DNA from 3 places in the Streptosporangium sp. NPDC006930 genome. Region 2 is predicted to be linked to each of the others. Evidence: riboswitches for the same ligand, from Rfam matches in the RefSeq annotation. Region 2 holds a riboswitch; each other region holds the start of a gene.
What was found. A riboswitch is a leader RNA that binds a small molecule or an ion and turns the genes downstream of it on or off. The one in region 2 is predicted to bind cyclic di-AMP.
Positions count from the first base shown of each region.

Region 1: linked by a shared signal. The riboswitch ahead of ABZ664_RS38295 (hypothetical protein) and the one ahead of ABZ664_RS03220 (C40 family peptidase) in region 2 are both predicted to bind cyclic di-AMP.
Region 3: linked by a shared signal. The riboswitch ahead of ABZ664_RS25565 (hypothetical protein) and the one ahead of ABZ664_RS03220 (C40 family peptidase) in region 2 are both predicted to bind cyclic di-AMP.

Region 1 covers NZ_JBEYID010000040.1:33,670-36,871, reverse strand. Annotated here, with positions in the region: gene ABZ664_RS38300 (DUF4253 domain-containing protein) at 131-877, shown strand; cyclic di-AMP (ydaO/yuaA leader) riboswitch at 1,188-1,337, shown strand; gene ABZ664_RS38295 (hypothetical protein) at 1,583-2,398, shown strand; gene ABZ664_RS38290 (hypothetical protein) at 2,558-2,929, opposite strand; gene ABZ664_RS38285 (roadblock/LC7 domain-containing protein) at 2,942-3,202, opposite strand, start outside.
Region 2 covers NZ_JBEYID010000001.1:686,598-689,799, forward strand. Annotated here, with positions in the region: gene ABZ664_RS03210 (NlpC/P60 family protein) at 1-147, shown strand, start outside; gene ABZ664_RS03215 (class I SAM-dependent methyltransferase) at 273-971, shown strand; cyclic di-AMP (ydaO/yuaA leader) riboswitch at 1,311-1,470, shown strand; gene ABZ664_RS03220 (C40 family peptidase) at 1,553-2,137, shown strand; gene ABZ664_RS03225 (hypothetical protein) at 2,497-3,202, shown strand, end outside.
Region 3 covers NZ_JBEYID010000015.1:189,892-193,093, forward strand. Annotated here, with positions in the region: gene ABZ664_RS25560 (nuclear transport factor 2 family protein) at 206-634, shown strand; gene ABZ664_RS25565 (hypothetical protein) at 670-1,644, opposite strand; cyclic di-AMP (ydaO/yuaA leader) riboswitch at 1,648-1,784, opposite strand; gene galT (galactose-1-phosphate uridylyltransferase) at 1,857-2,936, opposite strand; gene ABZ664_RS25575 (DeoR/GlpR family DNA-binding transcription regulator) at 2,933-3,202, opposite strand, start outside.

The DNA.
Region 1 (3,202 bases), on a different contig from region 2:
GGTCAGGATCGGATCGGTAGAGATGAGCGATTGCGAGCGTGAGAGACTCCCGCCAGTTCTGGGCCAGCTGTTCGCCGATGGGGGAGAAGGAGCCCACGAAGGTGAGGGGGACGGGGGCAGGAGGCTTTCGGTGGAGTTGCCGCCGGGGGACGTGGTGTGGCCCGACCCCGGTTACGCTCAGCTCGCGGTCCGTCGCCGTCCGGCGTTCTGGCTGAGTGAGGTGACGGTCTCCGGCGAGTACTGGGCCCGGCTGAGGGCTCAGCACGAGCAGTCGGGCCTGTGGCCGGTTCTGCTGGAGGACTCCGTCCAGCCCTGGTCGGCCGGCCAGATCGCCCCTGACACCGCCGCTCAGATCGACAACTACAACGCCGCCGCGTTCATGGCCGAGGTGTGGTCCGACTGGATCGCGAGGGCGACCCTGGACCAGCTCGAACTTCTCGACCCCTACGGTCCCGAGTGTCCGGGCCCGGCGCCCGGGGGAAGGCTCGCCGCCGATCCCGGTGTGGTCGCCGACTGGTACGCCGGGTTGGTGGCCGAGCGCAGGACCCCGCTCGGGCTCGTCGCGGTGGAGCGCGGGGCCGACGCCCTGGCCGTGATGGGCTGGCAGGGCGCCCTGAACCACAACGAGTGGATGGTCCCGCTCGCGGCCGTCGTACGGAGCTGGGAGGAGAGGTTCGGGGTGCGGGTGGTCGGGATGGGTTTCAACACCCTCGACCTCAGCGTCGCCGCGCCTCCGACGACCTCCGAGCACGCCCTGCACGTCGCGGCGGAACACTGGACGTTCTGTCCCGACAGCATCATCCAGGGGGCGGGGACCCTCATCGACTACGCCGAGCAGATCAAGGGCAGGAACGCCTGGTCGTTCTGGTGGGACTGACCGGACGGGGATGACCCGGGGGCCCATCCCGGATCTCGGGGAGGAGCTTCGTCCGGCGGGACGGGCTGTCGGCCGCCGGTGGAGGCCCCCGCGCGGGTCCGGGGGCGGGGGTTCTCGCGGCGAATGACGGCATGGGGAAGGCGTTCTCGCTGGTAGGGCGGGTGCCGACCTGGCGGGGCGATCGATGGGGCTTCCTTGAAGCTTTTAGGTAGATCTTCTGGGTTTTTCGTGGTGTTTGCTTTGCTTTGTCCGATTTGGTGGGTAGTGTCCACTGTTATCGGTTGGCGACCTGCCCTTCACAAGAGGAGGCGGCCGGCCGACGTCGAATCCCGAGGGCCCGCAGGGCTCCGGAGCCGGGGAACCAATTTTCCGGGGTGAATCCGCCGCGAACGCGCGGCGGTAGGGCAACTCCACCGCCCGAACCCGTCAGCTAACCCGGTAGACGAGATGGAGAGGAGATCCCCTCATGGATCACCGCGTCACCACGTCGGTGGACCCACTGTCCGCACCGACCACCTGAACTTTCACGCCGCCCCCCGCCCCTCGACCCGCCGCGCCTGATCGCGGCATCTTCAGGACCGTGCTCCGCGTAGCGATCGGCTGATCCGACTACGCCACCTTTTCCGATGAGCGCGTCCCCGCCGGTGCACCCCTTCGGTGTTCGCACACGGCCGCCCCGTTCCCTCGTGAAAGAGCCCTTTCTCCATGCACCCCTCCTTTGGTATGCACAAGAACGACCTGAACAAGCCCCGTCCGGGCGAGCGACCCTCGTACAGGAACACCTCCCTCGGGCGCGGCCTCGCCGCGGCCCTCACGGCCGCGAGCCTTCTCCTCTCCGGCGGTGTCGCCCTGGCGCTTCCCGCCTCCGCGGCCCCCGCCTCCACCCGCCTCGCGAACGACCCCGCGGCCGCCGCGCCCGCCGGTACCGAGGCCGTTCTCCTCCAGGGTGCGACCACGGCCTCCTACTTCTGGGACGACTCCTCGGGCCGGGCCGGTGACACCGGACTGCCCGCCAGCGGCAAGCCGATGCAGAAGGGCATGATCGCCAGCCCGAGCTGGCCCCTGTTCACCGAGGGATACGTCCTCTACAAGGGCAAGAAGGCGAAGTTCTTCGTCGGCGACCGCGGCCCGGGTACCCCCTCCAACCGGGGCATCATGATCGACATCGACGCCAAGACCTTCGCCGACCTGACCGGCGGCACGTTCAACTCCCGCACACTCGGCGTGGACGGCAACGGGGGCATGGGCCACATCGACATCCAGTACGTCGTCACCAAGTGGGGCAACGGCACGGGGATCAAAAACCACCCCGTCGCGTTCTCCACCGGCGCGTGGAACCGCAGGGACACCAGCCCGGCCCAGCCGCCGACGACCGTCTTCGCGATGGCGAGGAAGCTGGGCATCGGCCTGCAGACCCAGCTGGTGAGTGCCGAGGCGCGGCCCTGGCTCGGCAAGCCCAAGGTCATGGTCGAGCACGTCTCCGAGCATGTCCCCGACGGCGTGGCCGCGGAGAAGAACTGACCCCGACGGCGCGACAGCCGGGAAGAACCGGCCTCCGCCACCGCCACCGTCCCCGGCGGCGTGGCGGCCCAGAAGAACCGACCCCTCCGTCACCGTCCCCGAGGTGCGGAGGGTTCCGGTGCGGTCCGCGCCTGTCGGGGCGCGAACCGCAGCGGAGGATCAGACTTCGAGCTTCTCCTCGATGCCGCGCAGGCTGTGCCGGGCGAGCGCGAGGTTGGCCCGGCTCCGGTCGAGGGCCAGGTAGAGGAACAGCCCTTTACCGCTCCGGCCCGAGATCGGGCGGATCACGTGATACTGCGTGCCGAGCGTGATGAGGATGTCCTCGATGCCGTCCTTGAGGCCGAGCGACTCCATGGTCCGCATCTTCGCCCTGACGACCTCGGTGTTACCCGCGGCCGCGACCTGGAGGTCGAGGTCCTTGGACCCGCCGAGCGCGCCGAGCGCCATTCCGCTGTTGTAGTCGACGACGACCGCGCCGATGGCGCCGTCGATCGCCATCATCTCCTTGAGCGAGATGTCCATGTTGCCCATTACTGTCTCCGATCACTGGGATATCGATGTGCGTGAGCTGACGGCGGCGAGTCTGTCCGCCGTTTTGCGGCCCTCCAGCCTGAGCAGCCCGAGATTGGTCCCCGGGCGTGCCAGGACTGTGAGAACGATCTTGGGTCCGGCGGCGTAGAACGCCGCGTAGCCGTTGGTTCCGGAGATCAGCGTCTCCTCGAAGGCGCCCTTGCCGGCGATGCCCGTCATCCGGCGGCTCAGGGCGAGCACCGCGGAGGAGAGCGCGCCCGTCTGCTCGATGTC
Region 2 (3,202 bases):
GACCTCATCTTCAGCGAGGGCCTCGGCCACGTCAGCATGTACGCGGGCAACGGCCAGATCGTGCACGCCCCGCAGACGGGCGACGTCGTCAAGACCGTCCCGCTGTCGTCCTACGGCCGCCGCATCGTCGGAGCCGTCCGCCCCTGACGTTTCCCCAGTGGCTCCCCGTGGCCCCACAGCGGCCCTCCAGGGGGCGGCGCGGCTCTCGTGCCGGGTGAGGGTGCCGGAAAAACCGGATGTGCCGGGCGCGGTGCTGCTGCGAGCATCGGAACATGATCAAATCATGGATACCCGACGAGCTCGCGTACGCCGGGCCGGAGCACCTCGACGCCGCGTTCGTCGCCGGGTTCGACCGGAAGCAGGGCAGGCCCGATCCCGAAGAGGACCTCGCCGTGTTCGCGAGGCACGGTGTGGGGGAGAGCGCGACGGTCGTGGAGCTCGGCGCGGGGACCGGACAGTTCGCCCTGGCCGCGGCGCGGCGGTTCTCGCGGGTGGTGGCGGTGGACGTCTCCCCGGCGATGCACGACTTCCTGGCCGCCCGTGCCGCCGAGAACGGGCTCTCCGCCCTTGAGTGCGTGCGGGCGGGCTTCCTGTCCTACGAGCACACCGGGCCGCCCGCCGACGCGGTCTACACCCGCCACGCGCTCCATCAGCTCCCCGACTTCTGGAAGGCCGTCGCGCTCGACCGCGTCGCGCGGATCGTACGGCCGGGGGGCGTCCTGCGCCTGCGTGACCTGATCTTCGACTTCCGGCCGGACGAGGCCGACGCCGTGTTCGGCCGCTGGCTCGACGGTGCGGCGGACGACCCCGCGCTGGGCTACACGCGCGAGGACTACGCCGAGCATCTGCGCACCGAGTACAGCACCTTCAGATGGCTGCTCGAACCGATGCTCGACGCCGCCGGATTCGAGATCGCCGAGGCGGACTTCCGGGAGTCGATCTACGGGGCCTACACCTGTGTCAGGCGCTGAGAGCGTCCGGCCGATCACCCGGGAACGGTCCATCATCACTAGATCATCATGAATGTGACGAACATTACGAAACCGTGATCTGTCTGGCGTGATGCGAAGGATGTGACGAGAGTCATATCTCATTAGCATAAATAGCCATTAAGCAGGGGTAACGGGAAGATCAAGATGGGGATCGGCTCTCCCGAATTTGGCGAATGCTTTGCCGAATGTTGGGGATCGGGGTAACTTCTGGCGTCGCGACGTGCAAGCCACGCCGTCGCGGCGAATGTCGGTCTTCGGGCCGGTTCCCTCATAAGAATCCAGCCGGCCGCCGTGCCCCCAGTCGGGGGCGGAGATCATTACGGCGGCCCGCCGAATCCATGCAGCCAGGAGGCATGGAACCGGGGACCCAAAAGGCCCAGCACGCTGCGGCCAGGGGTGAATCGGCATGTTTATGCCGTAGGGCATCTTCCAAGCCCGAATCCGTCAGCTAACCCGGTAGGCATCAGTGGAAGCCCCAAGGAGAAATCCTGTCCAGCACCCTGCACAACCCTCGTCTGTCGCGCCTTTTCCGCCTTTCCCTCGGCGGTATCGCCCTCACGTTGACCGCCTCAGCCGGAGCGGTCACCCTCGGGCCCACGGCGGCGCAGGCGGCGGACGGTCCCCCCGAGATCCTGGTCAACAGCGCGGCCGGCGTCTCTGAGAAGACCGAAGGCACCACCAAGACCGTCACTCAGGCCTCGGCCACAGCCACGGCGAAGGCCAAGTCCACGGCGAAGGCCAAGGTGAAGGCCAAGGCCAAGATGAGCAAGGCGGCACGACAGAAGGTCCGGGCCGGTAAGGCGGTCTCGACGGCCAAGAAGCAGATCGGCACCCCTTACCGGTGGGGAGCCTCCGGGCCCGGAGCGTTCGACTGCTCGGGGCTCGTCCGGTACGCCTGGAAGAAGGCGGGCGTCTCCCTCCCCAGGGTCACGCACAGCCAGTACAGGGCGCTCAAGAAGAAGGTCTCGTGGAGCAAGCTGCGCCCCGGTGACCTGATGTTCTTCAGCGGGAAGGGCCACGTCGGCATGTACGTCGGCAAGGGCAGGATGGTCCACTCGCCGAGCAGTGGCAAGACGGTTCGTGTCGTGAAGCTGGCGGGCTACTACAAGTCCTCCTTCGCCGGAGCGGCACGGCCCGGAGCCTGAGCCCGCGCCCGGGTGGGGAACCCGGGACCGCGTCGAGCGCGGCTCCCGAGACCCGAGCCCGAGCGCCGGACCCGAGCCCGAGCGCCGGACCCGAACCGGAGCCCGAGCGCCGGACCCGAACCGGAGCCCGAGCGCCGGACCCGAACCGGAGCCCGAGCGCCGGACCCGAGCACGGTGCCCGAACACCGCGCCCGAGTACGGGAGCCCGAGCCCGCGTCCGGGCACACGCCGGAGGCGCGCGTCGAGAGCACGTGCCGAAAGCACACGCCCGAGCACGGAAAAGCGGCCCCGGCCCTCCACCAGGAGGGCCGGGGCCGCTCCATGCCGGCCGAGATGCCGGTCAAGTACCATCGGCTCGTATGTCCGTCCCGAAAGGGCGCCGCGCCGTGCTCGCCGGGATGCTGGCGCTGATGAGCGCCGGTCCGTTCGCCGGGACGGGCCCCCTCCTGGCCGGAGCCGCCCCGCTCCTCCCGCGCGGCTCGTACGACGCCCGGCGCGTTTCCCGGGACCCGGGCGACCTCCGCGACCTGTGGCCGGGTGCCGCCGTCACCGTCAGGGGCGAGCACTCCCTCGTGATCGGCCACGGCGTCCCCGACGCCGTCCTGCGGGACCTGGCGGCGAGGGCCGACCGCGCCCGCGCGACGATCGCGGAGATCTGGGGGCCGGTCCCCGCGGTGATCCTCTTCCCCGCCACCGACGCCGAGGCCGCGGCGCTCGCCGGAGCCGACAGCACCCGCGGCCTGGCCGCGATGGCGACCGCGGACCGGGTGATCGTTCTACCTTCGGGATACGCCAGGCTCACCGAGACCGGCAGGGACGTGGTGATCACCCACGAGCTCGCCCACGTGGCCACCGGCGCGACCCGTGGTGGCCGGGTGCCGATGTGGCTGTCGGAGGGCTTCGCCGACTACGCGGGTTACCGCGACGCAGGGATCGCGGTGCGCACGGCCGCCGCCGAACTGGCCGCCGAGGTGCGCGCGGGCGTCCTGCCCGAGCGCCTGCCGGGACCGGCCGACTTCGCTCCCGGGGCGCCGAGGCTCGCGCAGGCGTACGAGGAGGCGTGGC
Region 3 (3,202 bases), on a different contig from region 2:
GGGGCCGGCGCCGTCGACGAGGAGTTCGGAGGTTTGGACGCGCCGCGATCCGGCCCGGTGCGCCGACCCGGCCGCCGCGCCCCGGTTCCGCAGACCTTTGGCGCGCCTCCGGGCGACGGGACACCTACTCCGGCGATAGTTGTGCCCCGCCCCTCGCCCCGTATCGTCCCCACCAGTGATCCCGACGGTATGAGGAAGGATCGGCATGAGCGACGACGCGGTGCGACGCGTTTTCCGGACGGTCGACTCGTTCGACCCCGACGAGTTCGTGCGGTTGCTGGCCGAGGACGCCACGTTGGTGTTCGGCAACGCGGAGCCGAGGGCGGGACGCGAGGCCATCGCCGCCGGGTTGCGGGAGTTCTTCTCCACCATCGGAGGCCTGCGGCACAGGATCGTGCGGAACTGGCAGGTGGACGCCGACGTCATCGCCGAGACCGAGGTGACCTACCGGCGGCTCGACGGCACGGACGTCAGTGTCGTGGCCGTATCGATCTGGCGCACCCGCGACGACGGCCTGATCTCGGACTACCGCATATTCGTCGACCTCGCCCCCCTCCACACGGGCGTGGACGCCGTCGAGCCCGCGTCCACGGGTGCGGCGCCCGCCTTCGCCCACGGGGGCGCCCAGGGGTGAGCCGCCGCTCACGAGACCGGACGCCGCCCCGAAGATCAGTACATCGAGATGTGCGGATGGTCGAAGTGGTTGGCCGTGATGCCGCCTCGGTTCGACATGAACCTCCAGCCGGAGCCGTGGTTGATGCGCTGGCGCCAGATCACGTACTTCACGCCGAGTTTGGCCTTGTTCTTGATGGCCCAGGCGGCGATCTCGTCGCCGAGCGCGAGGTTGGCGGCCGTGGGCATCGCGCCACCGGCGCTCATCATGAAGTCGCAGGCACGGCCCAGAGGATGCTCGCCGCCGTCGTTGACGGCCCGGTAGCAGCCGACCGAGTACGGCAGGTTGAAGCGCCTCATGACGGCGTTGCGCATGATCCGGGTGCGGTCGGTGATGTTGTCGGGGCCGGTGGGCAGCTGCGGCGCCCAGCTGCCGTCGGCGCGACGGCCGGAACCGGTGGGGGCGAGGCGGTCGAGCTTGTTCTTCATGTCGCGGATCAGCTTCTCGGCCTTCTCGCGCTGCGCCTGCACCTCCTTGGCCTCGTCGCCGATCTCGTCGGTGAGCCTGGCGGCCGTCTCGGCCGCCCTCTTCCTGCGTTCGATGCTGTTGACGAAGCCCTCCAGGTGGGCGGCCTGCTGGGCCGTGAGCTGCTCCATCACCGCGGCGGCGCCCATGTCGCCGGAGAACATCAGCGCGGGCAGCCCTCCGCCGCTGCTCTGGTAGCGCAACTGGACGATGGAGTCGACCTCCCGCTTGGCCTCGACGTAGGTCTTCTCGGCCTTTTCCAGGTTCTGCTTGGCGACGATCTCGGCCTTCTGCGCCATCTTGAGCGACTCGCGGGTGGCCGCGTAGGTCTCGATCAGCTTGTCGACCTGCTTGCCGAGCTTGGCCAGCTCGGCGCGGAGCTTGGCCTCGGTGGGCTTGGGGTCCGCGCTTCCGGCGGTGGGGGCGCCGATGGTGAACACGACGATCGAGCTCAGGCAGAGGGCCAGAGACGCACGCCGACGGAACGTGGGGGACGGGGCCGCCACGCACTCTCCTCTCCTTACGCCTACCGGGTTAGCTGACGGGTTCGGGCTGGAGGAAGCCCTTCCACCGAAGTGGTTTCACCCCAGGTGCGGTGGTTCCCCGGCTCCCGGGCAAGGTGCCCGGGATTAGGCAAATCAGCGTTTACAGCCGATGTGGGAAGGATAGTAGTGGTAAACAGCAGGTCATGCGACCTCAAGACGAGACCAAGCGGTAATCAGTTCGTGACAACAGAGCGCAGCAGATGTGCTGTCGCCTCGGGCGACACGTCGTTGACGAAGGCGCCCATCGCCGACTCCGACCCGGCGAGGTATTTCAGCTTGTCCGGCGCGCGGCGGATGCTGAACAGCTCCATGTGCGCGTACGACAGATCACGGCCGGTGGAGGCCGGTGCCTGGTGCCAGGCCGCGATGTACGGCATGGGCACGCCGAAGATCCCGTCGAGGCGGCGGAGTACGTCGGTGTAGAGGGGGCCGAACGCCGCGCGTTCCCCGGCATCCAGCGCGACCAGGTCGGGGACCCTGCGGTGCGGGTAGAGGTGGACCTCCACGGGCCAGCGCGCCGCGGCGGGGACGAAGGCCGTCCAGTGCTCGTTCGAGCCCACCACCCGGATCTCGGCCTCACGCTCCGCGGCCAGGACGTCGGCGAACAGGTTGCCGCCCGTCCGCTCCCTGTGGCGCTCGGCCGCCCCGAGGGTGAGCCTGGTGCGCGGGGTCACGTAGGGGTACGCGTAGATCTGGCCGTGCGGGTGGGCCAGGGTGATGCCGATCTCCGCCCCCCGGTTCTCGAAGCAGAAGACCTGCTCCACGCCGGGCGTCGCCGACAGCTCCGCCGTACGGTCGACCCAGGCCTCCATGACCAGTTCGACCCGCTCGGGGGAGAGCCGCGAGAACGCGGAGTCGTGCTCGGAGGTGAAGCAGACCACCTCGCACCTGCCGACCCCCGGACGGACCTCGCTCAGCCCTCCGATCGGCCGGTGGTCGCCCGGCTGGGCGGAGAACGAGGGGAACCGGTTCTCGAAGACCACCACCTCGTAGTCGGAGGAGGGGACCTCGGTGAGATTGCCCGGGGTCGACGGGCAAAGCGGGCACTCGTTGGCGGGGGGCAGGAAGGTGCGGCTCTGGCGGTGCCCGGCCACCGCGATCCACTCCTCGGTGAGCGGGTCGTAGCGCAGCTCGGAGGCGGCGGGGCGGGGCGGCAGGTCGCGCCGGTCGGGTGCCGTGCGGTCGGCGTCGTCGCGCCGGTCGAAGTAGAAAAGCTCCCGGCCGTCGGCCAGGTGGGTGATCGTACGCTTCATCGGCCGGCGATCTCGCTCTCCCGCTGGGGTTCGGTGATGATCATCTCGCCCACCGAGGCGGCGAGCTCCTCGCGGGCCTCCTCGGTCATGCCGGAGTCGGTGACCACGATGTGGGCCTCGGCCAGCTCGGCGATCGTGCTGATGCCGACCGTGCCCCACTTGGTGTGGTCGGCGAGCACCACCAGGCGGTGCGCGGAGGCGACCAGCTCGCGGTTGGTCTCGGCCTCGAGCAGGTTGGGGGTGGTGAATCCGGCGCGGGTGCTCAT